Regions from separate parts of the Pseudomonas salicis genome, predicted to be linked through region 1. Evidence: predicted binding sites of a transcription regulator. Region 1 holds the regulator's gene; the other holds the start of a gene.
What was found. Region 1 encodes FliA, which starts transcription of late flagellar genes. Its sites were predicted from a motif close to CTAAAGTTTNNNNNNNNNNNGCCGNTAA; they were not measured.
Positions count from the first base shown of each region.

Region 2: the regulator FliA is predicted to act here: its motif matches at 2,701-2,728, upstream of motA (flagellar motor stator protein MotA).

Region 1 is NZ_JBSKHU010000008.1:85,160-91,734, reverse strand. It holds gene ACWKWE_RS26170 (chemotaxis protein CheA) at 1-294, opposite strand, end outside; gene ACWKWE_RS26165 (protein phosphatase CheZ) at 424-1,212, opposite strand; gene ACWKWE_RS26160 (chemotaxis response regulator CheY) at 1,232-1,606, opposite strand; gene fliA (RNA polymerase sigma factor FliA) at 1,879-2,619, opposite strand; gene fleN (flagellar synthesis regulator FleN) at 2,616-3,449, opposite strand; gene flhF (flagellar biosynthesis GTPase FlhF) at 3,568-4,923, opposite strand; gene flhA (flagellar biosynthesis protein FlhA) at 4,935-6,575, opposite strand, start outside.
Region 2 is NZ_JBSKHU010000005.1:239,553-246,127, reverse strand. It holds gene rsgA (small ribosomal subunit biogenesis GTPase RsgA) at 1-679, shown strand, start outside; gene motB (flagellar motor protein MotB) at 739-1,776, opposite strand; gene motA (flagellar motor stator protein MotA) at 1,780-2,631, opposite strand; gene ACWKWE_RS19565 (HDOD domain-containing protein) at 2,843-4,378, shown strand; gene ACWKWE_RS19560 (rhodanese-like domain-containing protein) at 4,423-5,238, shown strand; gene asd (archaetidylserine decarboxylase) at 5,303-6,166, shown strand; gene ACWKWE_RS19550 (molecular chaperone) at 6,448-6,575, shown strand, end outside.

The DNA.
Region 1 (6,575 bases):
GGTGTCCAGTGCTTCGAGCACGACATCCATGAGTTCCGCGTCGACCCGGCGCTCACCTTTGCGCAGGATGTCGAACACGTTTTCGGCGATGTGGCAGCATTCGACCAGCTCGTTGAGCTGGAGGAAGCCTGCGCCCCCTTTTACAGTGTGAAAACCGCGAAAAATTGCATTGAGCAGGTCCGCATCGTCCGGTCGGCTTTCCAGCTCGACCAACTGTTCGGACAACTGCTCCAGAATCTCGCCGGCCTCTACCAGAAAATCCTGAAGGATCTCTTCATCGGCGCCGAAGCTCATTGGGGGTGCTCCTAAAATTAACCGTCAACCGATCCAGGAGCTGCGTCGATGGCCTGCGCGCATTGCCTTCGTCGAGACATTGGCGCGCAAGCCCACAGCCACTTTCACATAGAACCCTGGCTCTGGATTTCAGAAGCCGAGGCTGGATAGCAGATCGTCTACATCATCCTGACCGGATACGACGTCTTCACGTTTATCGGCATGAATCTGCGGACCTTCACCCTTGGAATGAAGTTTTTCCTGTTCTTTTTGCTTACGGAACTCTTCCTGGTCGTGTTCGATCCCGGCGAAGCGATCGACCTGACTGGCCATCAGCACCAACTTGAGCAAATTGCTCTCGACTTCGGTCACCAGCGTGGTCACACGCTTGATCACCTGGCCGGTCAGGTCCTGATAGTCCTGAGCCAGCAGAATGTCGTTCAGGTGACTGGCGACCTCGTGGGTCTCCTTCTCGCTGCGGGTCAGAAAACCTTCGACGCGGCGGGCCAGATCACGAAACTCTTCAGCACCGATTTCGCGGCGCATGAAGCGGCCCCAATCGACGCTCAACGCCTTGGCGTCGGCGCTCAGGCCGTTCATCAGCGGTGTGCTCTGCTCCACCAGGTCCATCGTGCGGTTGGCCGCGCCTTCAGTGAGGCGGACAACGTACGACAGACGCTCGGTGGCATCCGTGATCTGCGACACTTCCTCGGCTTGCGGCATGTGCGGGTCAATCTGGAAATTGACGATTGCACTGTGCAGCTCGCGCGTCAGCTTGCCCACTTCCTGATACAGGCCGCGGTCCCGGGTCTGATTAAGCTCATGGATAAGTTGCACGGCGTCGCCGAACTTGCCTTTTTCGAGGCTGGCGACCAGTTCTTGTGCGTGTTTCTTCAGGGTCGACTCGAAGTCACCCATTGTCGAATCTTTGGAATCCATAGCGCCCTCACAGCGGACATCAGGAATTGACGCGCTCGAATATCTTCTCGATCTTTTCTTTGAGCACCTGAGCCGTGAAAGGCTTGACCACGTAACCGTTCACGCCCGCCTGAGCGGCTTCGATGATCTGCTCGCGCTTGGCTTCGGCGGTCACCATCAACACAGGCAGGTGACGCAGACGTTCGTCGGCACGCACCTGACGCAGCAGGTCGATGCCGGACATGCCAGGCATGTTCCAGTCGGTCACCAGAAAGTCAAAAGCACCGCTCTGCAGCATCGGCAATGCGGTGGTACCGTCATCTGCTTCGGCCGTGTTGGTGAACCCAAGGTCACGCAACAGGTTTTTTATGATCCGCCGCATCGTTGAAAAGTCATCAACGATGAGGATTTTCATGTTCTTGTCCAATTCGACCTCCAAGCAGTCTTTAACGCGCCCAGTGCCTGGACGCGCGTTCAATCAATACCGGCAACATCGCTCCACCGGTCACACGAAAACGAGGGGGCCTTTCGAAGAAACACGTGATGAGCGCCACGGAAAAAGTCCGAAGACCTGATCCCAGCGGCTCCTGCCTTGTCCCTTTTGCTTCCCACACAACGCCTTGCACAGCCGGCCTTACCACCCAAAACGCAGGCATCTTTGTGAAAAGACGGGCCCGCGTCAATGCGTCAACGCGCGCGCCATTCTCCCAACCGGCCCCGCAGACGTGCGGCGCACTGGCTATGCAGCTGGCTGACACGGGATTCGCTGACCCCCAAGACCTCCCCGATCTCTTTGAGGTTCAGCTCTTCGTCGTAGTACAACGCCAGCACCAGGCGCTCACGCTCGGGCAAGTTGGCGATGGCGTCCGCCAGCGCGCTCTGGAAACGTTCATCTTCCAGATCCCGCGACGGTTCGAGCGACTGGCTCGCGCCGTCCTCGTGCAACCCTTCATGCTCGCCGTCCTGCAACAGGTCGTCGAAGCTGAACAAGCGGCTGCCCAAGGTATCGTTCAGAATCCCGTAGTAATCGTCGAGACTCAATTGAAGTTCGGCCGCAACTTCATGATCTTTAGCGTCGCGACCGGTTTTCGCTTCAATTGCACGAATCGCGTCACTGACCATGCGCGTATTGCGGTGGACCGAGCGTGGCGCCCAGTCCCCCTTGCGCACTTCATCGAGCATCGCGCCGCGAATACGAATGCCGGCGTATGTCTCGAAACTCGCACCCTTGGTGGAGTCGTATTTGGTCGACACTTCGAGCAGGCCGATCATGCCGGCCTGGATCAGATCCTCGACCTGCACGCTGGCCGGCAGACGCGCCAGCAAGTGGTAGGCGATGCGCTTGACCAAAGGGGCATAGCGCTCGATCAGCTCATACTGAGAATCTTTGGACGATTTGCTGTACATGCGATAGCCACTTGCAGTCATGACACAGGCCCTGCACTGGTCTGATGAACCAGGCGCTCAACGAAAAATTCAAGGTGGCCTCGCGGGTTCGCCGGCAATGGCCAGGTATCGACCTTCTGCGCAATGGCCTTGAACGCCAGCGCGCATTTGGAACGTGGAAACGCTTCGTACACCGCACGCTGTTTCTGCACGGCCTTGCGCACGCATTCGTCGTACGGCACGGCGCCGACGTATTGCAGGGCCACGTCGAGGAAACGGTCGGTGACCTTGGTCAGCTTGGCGAACAGGTTGCGGCCTTCCTGCGGGCTCTGCGCCATGTTGGCCAGCACGCGGAAACGGTTCATGCCGTAGTCGCGGTTCAGCAGTTTGATCAGCGCGTAGGCGTCGGTGATCGAGGTCGGCTCATCGCAGACCACCAACAGCACTTCCTGCGCGGCGCGCACGAAGCTGACCACCGATTCGCCGATCCCGGCAGCGGTGTCGATCACCAGTACGTCCAGGTTGTCGCCGATGTCGCTGAACGCCTGAATCAGACCCGCGTGTTGCGCAGGGCTCAGGTGAACCATGGTCTGGGTGCCCGACGCCGCAGGCACGATGCGCACACCGCCCGGGCCCTGCAACAGAACATCGCGCAGCTCGCAGCGTCCTTCGATGACGTCCGCCAAGGTGCGTTTAGGGGTCAGCCCCAACAATACGTCAACGTTGGCGAGACCCAGATCGGCGTCCAGCAACATGACGCGACGTCCCAACTCGGCCAGGGCCAGCGAGAGGTTCACTGACACGTTGGTCTTGCCGACGCCACCTTTGCCACCGGTCACCGCGATAACCTGTACGGGATGCATGCTGCCCATGTTAATTTTTTACCTTGTCTTGCTTAGACCAAAGCCACATTTCGGGCTGCACGTTCACTGCGTGAACAATGCTTGGCAGACCATCGATGCAGGTATATTCCACTGTCATTTTCCTTACCTAGCCCGCGCGCTTGCCGGGGCTGTGATAAAGATCCGCAAACATATCCGCCATCGCTTCCTCGCTAGGCTCCTCCTGCATCTGAACGCTGACAGCCCTGCTGACCAACTGATGCCGACGTGGCAGATGCAGATCATCCGGAATGCGCGGGCCATCGGTGAGATAGGCCACGGGCAATTCATGTGTCACCGCCAGGCTCAGCACTTCGCCGAGGCTGGCGGTTTCGTCGAGCTTGGTCAGGATGCACCCGGCCAAACCGCAACGCTTATAACTGTGGTACGCCGCCGTCAGCACCTGCTTCTGGCTGGTGGTGGCGAGCACCAGGTAATTGCGCGCCTTGATCCCGCGACCGGCCAGACTCTCCAGTTGCAGGCGTAGGGCCGGATCACTGGCTTGCAAGCCGGCGGTGTCAATCAACACCACACGCTTGCGCAGCAACGGCTCCAGCGCCTGAGCCAGCGATTGACCGGGGTCAACGTGGGTCACCGGCACATTGAGAATGCGGCCCAGCGTCTTGAGCTGTTCCTGCGCCCCGATGCGGAAGCTGTCCATGCTCACCAGCGCGATGTTTTGTGCGCCGTACTTCAACACGTAACGCGCCGCCAGCTTGGCCAGCGTCGTGGTCTTGCCCATGCCTGCCGGGCCGACCATCGCAATCACACCGCCCTCTTCCAGCGGCTCGACATCCGGCGTGACGATCATGCGCGCCAGGTGCGCCAGCAACATGCGCCAGGCGTGGGGCTGATCGTCGGTGTCCGGCACCATCGCCAGCAGGTCACGGGACAGAGGCCCCGACAGACCGACGCGTTGCAGACGGCGCCACAGGTTCGCCTGTTGCGGGCGGCTGCCTTGCAGTTGGTTCCAGGCCAGCGAACCCAGCTGGACTTCCAGCAGTTCACGCAGGCCATTCAATTCAGAGCGCATCGAGTCGTACGCACGCTGGCTGATGCCCGGCTCGGCCGATTGACGCTCGGCGCGTTCAGCACGATCAGCCGCAATGGCCGCGTGGATAGACGGGCGAAAGGGTTCGTCCAGCGTCGGTTCGATTTGTTTGCTGTCGTCCATGGCCACGCCGGTGAACAGCTGGCGATTGGCGACGGTGTCCAGCTCGCTGCGATGGGTCAGCTCGGCCTGAGCGGTCACGATGCGCGATTGGGTCTTGCGCAGTTCGTCTTCCAGCTCGATGTTCGGCACGCGCGGGGCCAGCGCAGACAATTTGTAGTCCAGTGCGGCAGTCAGTTCCACACCGCCTGCGATCCGCCGATTCCCGATGATGGCGGCTTCAGCGCCCAGCTCATCGCGAACCAGTTTCATGGCTTGTCGCATATCGGCGGCGAAAAAACGCTTAACTTGCATGACTCACTACCTCAGCCGTTCGGCCCGACAGTCGCTACGATGGTGACTTGCTTATTGTCAGGAATTTCCTGATACGCCAAAACATGCATGTTCGGGACGGCCAGGCGTCCAAAGCGGGACAACATGGCGCGAACCGGACCTGCGACCAACAAAATAACCGGCTGACCCTGCATCTCCTGACGCTGCGCCGCTTCGATCAACGAGCGCTGAAGTTTCTCAGCCATGCTCGGTTCGAGGAGAACGCCTTCTTCCTGACCCTGTCCTGCCTTCTGCAGACTATTGAGCAATATCTGTTCCAACCTTGGCTCAAGCGTGATAACAGGCAGCTCCGGCTCAATGCCGACAATGCTTTGCACGATGGCGCGGGACAATCCGACCCGTACAGCCGCCACCAATGCGGCGGTATCTTGACTCCGCGCAGCGTTGTTGGCGATGGCCTCGGCAATGCTGCGAATATCGCGCACCGGGACCTGTTCCGCCAGCAGCGCTTGCAACACCTTGAGCAGCGCAGACAACGACAGCACGCCGGGTACCAACTCTTCAGCCAACTTGGGCGAGCTTTTAGCCAGCAACGTCATCAGTTGCTGAACTTCCTCGTGCCCGATCAGCTCATGAGAGTGTTTGTAGAGAATCTGGTTCAAGTGGGTTGCCACTACGGTGCTGGCGTCGACCACGGTGTAGCCGAGAGACTGCGCCTGGGCACGCTGGGAAATCTCGATCCAGACCGCTTCGAGCCCGAACGCCGGGTCTTTGGCAGTGATGCCGTTGAGGCTGCCAAACACCTGACCGGGGTTGATCGCCAACTCGCGGTCCGGGTAAATCTCGGCCTCGGCGAGGGTCACGCCCATCAGCGTCAGGCGGTAGGCACTCGGCGCCAGGTCGAGGTTGTCGCGAATGTGAACGGTCGGCATCAGGAAGCCCAGCTCCTGCGAGAGCTTCTTGCGCACGCCCTTGATCCGCGCCAGCAGTTGACCACCCTGGTTGCGGTCCACCAGCGGAATCAGGCGATAGCCCACTTCCAGGCCGATCATGTCGATCGGCGTCACGTCGTCCCAGCCCAGCTCTTTCGACTCCTGGGCGCGATTCGGCGCAGGCAGCAAGTCCTGCTGGCGTTTGACTTCCTGGATCGCGGCCAGCTTGACCATGTTCTGTTTCTTCCACAGCAGGTAAGCGCCACCCGCCGCCGCCAGCCCGAGGCTGATGAACGAGAAGTGCGGCATGCCGGGCACCAGACCCATGACGATCATGATGCCAGCGGATACGGCCAGTGCCTGGTGCGAAGCGAACATCTGGCGCTTGACCAGCTTGCCCATTTCTTCCGAACCGGAAGCACGGGTCACCATGATCGCAGCGGCGGTGGACAGCAGCAGGGATGGCAATTGCGCCACCAAACCGTCACCGATGGTCAACAGCGCGTAGACCTTGCCCGCGTCAGCAAAGCTCATGCTGTGCTGGATGATGCCCACCAGCATGCCGCCGATGAGGTTGATGAACAGAATCAACAGACCAGCGATGGCGTCACCGCGAACGAATTTACTGGCACCGTCCATGGAACCGTAGAACTCAGCCTCTTGGGCGACTTCCAGACGACGGCGCTTGGCTTCGGGCTGATCGATCAGACCGGCGTTGAGGTCGGCGTCGATGGCCATCTG
Region 2 (6,575 bases), on a different contig from region 1:
GCTCAAGCCGGTGGCCGCCAACGTCGACATGATTGTCATCGTGTTCGCCCCCGCGCCTGAACCTCATGCCAACTTGATCGACCGGTATCTGGTGGCTGCGGAACACGCCGGGATTCGCCCGCTGTTGCTGCTGAACAAATTCGACCTGATCAACGACGAGAATGCCCCGGCGCTGAATGCGCTGCTGGCGGTCTATCGGACATTGGGCTACCCGGTGCTGGAAGTGTCGGCTCATCACGGCAACGGCATGCAACAGTTGCAAGACTTGCTCGACAGCCACATCAGTGTGTTCGTTGGTCAGTCGGGCGTGGGCAAATCGTCCCTGGTCAACAGCTTGTTGCCGGAAGTCGGCACGCGGGTCGGGCCTTTGTCGGAGTATTCCGGCCAAGGGACTCACACCACGACCACCGCCCGCCTGTTCCACTTCCCCCGTGGCGGCGATCTGATCGACTCCCCCGGCATTCGTGAATTCGGCCTGGGTCATGTGAGCCGCGCCGACGTCGAAGCGGGCTTCATCGAATTCAACGACCTGCTGGGCCGCTGCCGCTTCCGCGATTGCAAACATGATCGCGAACCGGGGTGTGCGCTGCTCAAGGGTTTGGAAGATGGCCGCGTGCAGCAACAGCGGATGAACAGCTATCGCTCGATCATCGCGAGTTTGCCGGATAGCAGTTACTAAAACCTGCCGCACACAAAAACGCCGCGATCATCGCGGCGTTTTTTTGCTCGAACCGGGTATCAGTTCTTGGTCTCGTCGATCTTCAGTTGCCCCTGATCGAAGAGGTTCAGCTTCTGCCGAATCTCATGGGGCTGGGCGTAGGCCTGGGGATCGACGGCAGGCGCGGCGGTCGATGCCCCCGGTTTGGCGCCCGGCGCCGTCGGCGAGGTTGGAGCGGGAGCAGCATCCGATTTAGGCGCGTCCCCCGTCCCTTGTGCACCCTCAATACGCTGCTGGGCCTTTTTGGTCAGGACCACGATATCGATACGACGGTTGATCGGGTTGGTGGGGCTGTCCTTGTCATAAAGCGCCGACGACGCATAACCCACCACACGAGCGACTTGCGGGTCTGGATAGCCACCCGCCGTCAATGCACGGCGAGCAGCGTTGGCGCGGTTGGCCGACAGCTCCCAGTTACCGAAACCGTTGTTGCCCACGAAAGGCGTCGCATCGGTGTGACCACTCACGCTGATCTTGTTCGGCACCGCTTTGATGGTGTCGGCCATGGCCAGCAGAATGTCTTCGAAATACGGCTTCAGACGCGCGCTGCCGATGTCGAACATAGGCCGGTTTTCAGCGTCCATGATCTGGATACGCAGGCCGTCCTGAGTGATCTCAAACAGGATCTGATCCTTGAACTTCGCCAGTTGCGGGTTCTCGTTGACCTTGGTCTGCAGCTCCTGCAACAGCATCTCCAGCCGCTCTTGCTCGACCTGCTCGGCCGCTGCGTCTTCCTTGTCGGCGTCCACAGGCACCTTGTCCGGCGCCGGGGTGGATTTCACTTCAGGGTTGAGCGTCTGGTCGGGCGACATCTCGGGCGAACCGCCCAGGTCGATCACGTAAGGCGAGCCACTGTCAGAAAACCCGACCGGGTCTTTGAAGTAACCGGCAATGGCGATCAACTGCTCGGGCGTGGCCGAGGACATCAGCCACAGCACGAGGAAGAACGCCATCATCGCCGTCGCGAAGTCGGCGAAGGCAATTTTCCAGGCGCCGCCGTGGTGGCCGCCGCCGAAGCGCTTTACGCGCTTGACGATAATGGGCTGATTATTTTCCATGAATCAACGACCGCGAACAGCTTGTTCCAGCTCGCTGAAGCTGGGGCGGTGCGCTGGATAGAGAACCTTGCGACCGAATTCGACAGCCAGTGAAGGCGGCACGCCTGAGGCCGACGCCACCAGCGATGCCTTGATCGACTCGAACACGTTCATTTCTTCTTTGGCGTCGTGGGCCAGGCACTGAGCCAGTGGGCCGAAGAAGCCGTATGCCGCGAGAATACCGAAGAACGTACCGACGAGCGCCGCACCGACGTGCATACCGATCGCGGCCTTGTCACCAGAACCCAGGGACGCCATGGTCACCACGATACCAAGTACCGCCGCCACGATACCGAAACCGGGCATACCGTCCGCCACGCCGGTGACGGCGTGAGAAGGATGCTCCAGCTCTTCCTTCATGCTCAGCAGTTCCATGTCGAACAGGCCTTCCAGCTCGTGGGGAGCCATGTTGCCGGACGACATGATGCGCAGGTAATCGCAGATGAACGCGATCATCTTGGTGTCTTTGAGCACGCTGGGGTATTTGGCGAAGATCGGACTGTTTTCAGGCTCTTCGATATCGCCCTCGATGGCCATCATGCCTTCGCGGCGGCTCTTGTTGAGGATCTCGTAGATCAGCCCCAGCACCTCCAGATAGAAGGCGTGAGTGAAGCGTGAACCGAACATCTTCACGGACTTCTTGATCACGTGCATGGTCATATAGCCCGGGTTCGCCTGCAAAAATGCACCGAACGCGGCACCACCGATGATCAACACCTCGAAAGGCTGAATCAACGCAGCAATTTGACCATGGGAAAGTACGTAGCCGCCGAGGACGCTCGCGAAAACGACGATGATGCCGATAATTTTTGCCATAGATAAAGAATACTTACTGAGTCGGGTTCATGGTCATTGTGCGAGAAGCGTTCAAAACTCTTGTTCTACTTATCGGCATGAGTGCGCCAGACTATAGTGAAATCAAGCGAAAATCCTGCCTGGCGTCTGGCCCGGGTCTAGCAGCACGAAGGCCAGCATGATGCCATCATTCGACGCCGATCAAAACCTCCCAGCCGTACGGGCCTTGTGAATGCAATCAGATAAAGCCTCCCCGCTCCTCGTTCCGCAGACACTCGATGCCTGGGTCAAGCAGCTAGACAGTCTCGCCCTGCCTGTTCCCGCCGTCGCGCATGCGAAGGTCAATGCCGCGCTGAACGACAGCCGCAGATCGCTGCGCGAGATTGCTGAGTTGATGCAGGACAGCCCGGCACTGGTCCTCAGCGTGCTGCGCGAAGCCAATGTGCACAGCGGCGGCCTGACCGAACCGGCCGAAAGCCTTGAAGTGGCGCTGAATAGACTGGGGCTTGCCCGCACCGGCACTTTGCTTGCGCGATTGCCGAGCGTGGAACTGCAACAAATCCCGGTCGCACTGCGCCAACTGCAACTGATCAGCCAGCACGCCACACAACAGGCGTACGGGCTGTTTGCGAATCAGTTGGCGCGTCTATGGCAAGACATTCATTTGGGGAGCCTGCTGTTCCTCGCGCCACTGTGGCCCATGGCACTGGCCCATCCCAAGTTGCTGGAAGAGTGGGAATTGCGGGTTATCCACAAAGGAGAGTGCGCCAAGACTGTGGAAAAAGCCTTGTTCGGCGTGCGCCTGGTGCAACTGTGCCAGGCATTGGCGGAGCGTTGGCAACTGCCGATCTGGGTCACACAGGGCTATCACCTGCTAATGCGCGAACAGCGCAGTCTGGTGAAGGTGTTGCGCATCGCCCACGAGAGCGATGATCCGCTCAAACAACAGCAAGCGCTGGATGCCGATCTGCCTTTGCGCCGCTGGTTCAATCAGCCCGCCAACACCATTCTTCTGGCCAATGGCCTGGCGCTATCGGCACAACAAGCGTGGGACTCGCCGCACAATCTGCGCTGGCAATTGCTGACCAGCCTTTATTTGCAACAGCCCTTCGATGACCTTCAACAACAGGTGCACCAGAACGCCGCTGCCAGCGCTCGTCAACACGCAGCGCCCGGCGTTTGGCATCCGGCCGAAGCCTTGTTGTGGCCTTGGGACACTCGGCGGGTGCACAAAGGCTTGCTGCCTGCGCCACCGCCGTCCGCTGAAGCGCTGCAAGTCTGGCGCAAGCACTGCGGCGAGCTGCTGAAAGAACCCAGCGCCTTCACCAATGCCATGCACCTGACGACCACGGCGCGAGACGCTCTGATCGCTTCGGGCATGCAACGGGCCGTGCTGCTGATGATCGACCGTAAAACCGACACCCTGCGAGTGCATCAAATCGCCGGCGTGGACAAATCCGCCGCCGCGCTGCTCATCCCTTATAAAGACAGCACGGTCCTGCAACGCCTGTTGGCCCAAGCCACACAGTTGCGTCTGAACGCCAGCAACAACGCCCAGTTTTCGGCCTTGCTGCCCCCGCAACTGCGCAATCTGTTTTCGGGTGAAAACCTGTTGATCCGATCACTGGCCAGCAATGGCCGGGTCATCATGGTGATCGTCGCCGATCAGGGGGGTGGGCCTTTCTCGGAAGTGACGGTGCAAGCCTTCGGAAAAACCGGGCAATGCATAGAGAAAGCGCTGACAACCTTTAGCCATCGCAATGGCTGACGGCTGAGCTACAATTCGCCTCTTTTCATGATCTGGAGACACCCATGTCTGCCTTCTCAAGCTTGCCGCTGGTCATCGAGCCCGCAGACCTGCAGGCACGCCTCGGCGCTTCAGAACTGATCCTGGTCGACCTGACCAGCGCCGCCCGCTATGAAGCCGGTCATCTCCCCGGCGCTCGTTTCGTCGACCCGAAACGTACCCAACTCGGCCAACCTCCCGCGCCAGGCCTGCTGCCGACACAGCCGCAGCTGGAAGCGCTGTTTGGCGAACTCGGTCACAACCCGAATGCCGTTTATGTGGTGTACGACGACGAGGGCGGCGGCTGGGCCGGGCGCTTTATCTGGCTGCTGGACGTCATCGGCCATTCGAAATACCACTATCTGGACGGCGGCCTGTTGTCCTGGCAGGCGGAAGGTTTGCCGCTGTCTACAGAAGTGCCCGCCCCTGCTGGCGGCCCGGTGCCAGTGACGATTCACGACGAACCCACCGCCACCCGCGAATACCTGCAAAGCCGACTGGGCGCTGACGACCTCGCCATCTGGGACGCACGTGGTCCTACCGAATATTCAGGCGAAAAGGTCGTGGCAGCACGCGGCGGCCATATTCCAGGCGCTGTGAACTTCGAATGGACGGCAGGCATGGATCAGGCCCGCAGTCTGCGCATCCGCAAGGACATGCCGCAGATTCTGGAGAGCCTGGGCATCACCCCGGACAAGGAAGTCATCACCCATTGCCAGACACACCATCGCTCAGGCTTCACCTACCTGGTCGCCAAGGCGCTGGGTTACCCGCGAATCAAGGGTTACGCCGGTTCGTGGGGCGAATGGGGCAATCACCCGGATACGCCCATTGAGAAGTAATTGCTCACCCGGCATTCCCTGTCTCGACCTTTGAAAAGCCCTTTTGAACGCTTTAGGAACCTTGATGAAACAGCGTCTGTTTATCCTTTTCCAATACTTGCTTCCCCACCATCTGCTGTCACGTCTGGCGGGCTGCGTTGCCGAGTGCCGCGTGCGCTGGTTCAAGAACGCCTTCACTCAGTGGTTCGCACGCCGCTATAACGTCGACATGTCCCAGGCCCTGGTGGAAGACATCACGGCGTACCCGCATTTCAACGACTTCTTTACCCGAGCCCTCAAGCCGGGGGCACGCCCGCTGGACGAAACACCGGGCGGGATTCTATGCCCTGCCGATGGCGCGGTGAGCCAGTTGGGCCCTATCGACCACGGCCGGATTTTCCAGGCGAAGGGCCACAGCTACAGCGCACTTGAGCTGCTGGGTGGCGATGCACGCTTGTCCGCGCCGTTCATGGGCGGCGAGTTCGCCACTATTTACCTGTCGCCGAAGGACTATCACCGCGTTCACATGCCATTGGCAGGCACGTTGCGCGAGATGGTCTACGTTCCGGGTCGCTTGTTTTCGGTGAACCAGACCACAGCGGAAAACGTCCCGGAACTGTTCGCCCGCAACGAACGCGTGGCCTGCCTGTTCGACACCGAGCGCGGCCCAATGGCCGTGGTGTTGGTGGGCGCGATGATCGTGGCCTCCATCGAAACCGTCTGGGCGGGTCTGGTAACCCCTCCAAAACGTGAACTGAAAACCTTCCGCTATGATGAAGCCGCACGCGCACCCATCCATCTGGAGAAGGGCGCCGAGTTGGGGCGCTTCAAGCTAGGCTCGACCGCCATCGTGCTGTTTGGCCCGAATCAGGTGAACTGGGCAGCGGACTTGGCAGCCGGTTCGCCGACTCGAATGGGTCAATTGCTGGCAACCCCTTCTCAGGCCTGATTCTTGCCTGACAAACTCTGAAACGGTTTATTGGCGGGCCTGGGATCGAGAGCACAGCCCGCCGCTGGTCAGCCAGGCGCCTTTGTATCCGTATTGATACGGTGTCACATTGACATTAAGGGCTGCCCTCATGGCCCAATGCTGGTACAGTCTCTCGTCAGTCTTGTAGGAAACTTCGCTTTCAATTGACGTAAACTTGCTCGTTTAGCTCGGTCACGCGTGTCATGCATGCGATCGCTTGTAGTCATCTGAGCCAGTAGTTGTTGGAGTTTGCCTGTCACATGAGTAACTTAAGCCTCCCACTGTTGTTGCGCGCCCCTGTGCCGACGCAGTCGAGCCTGTCGTTCTGTGACGCGACGCCGAAAGACCTGAAGCGCTGGATCGCCACGCTCCCCAAAGCCAACCTCGG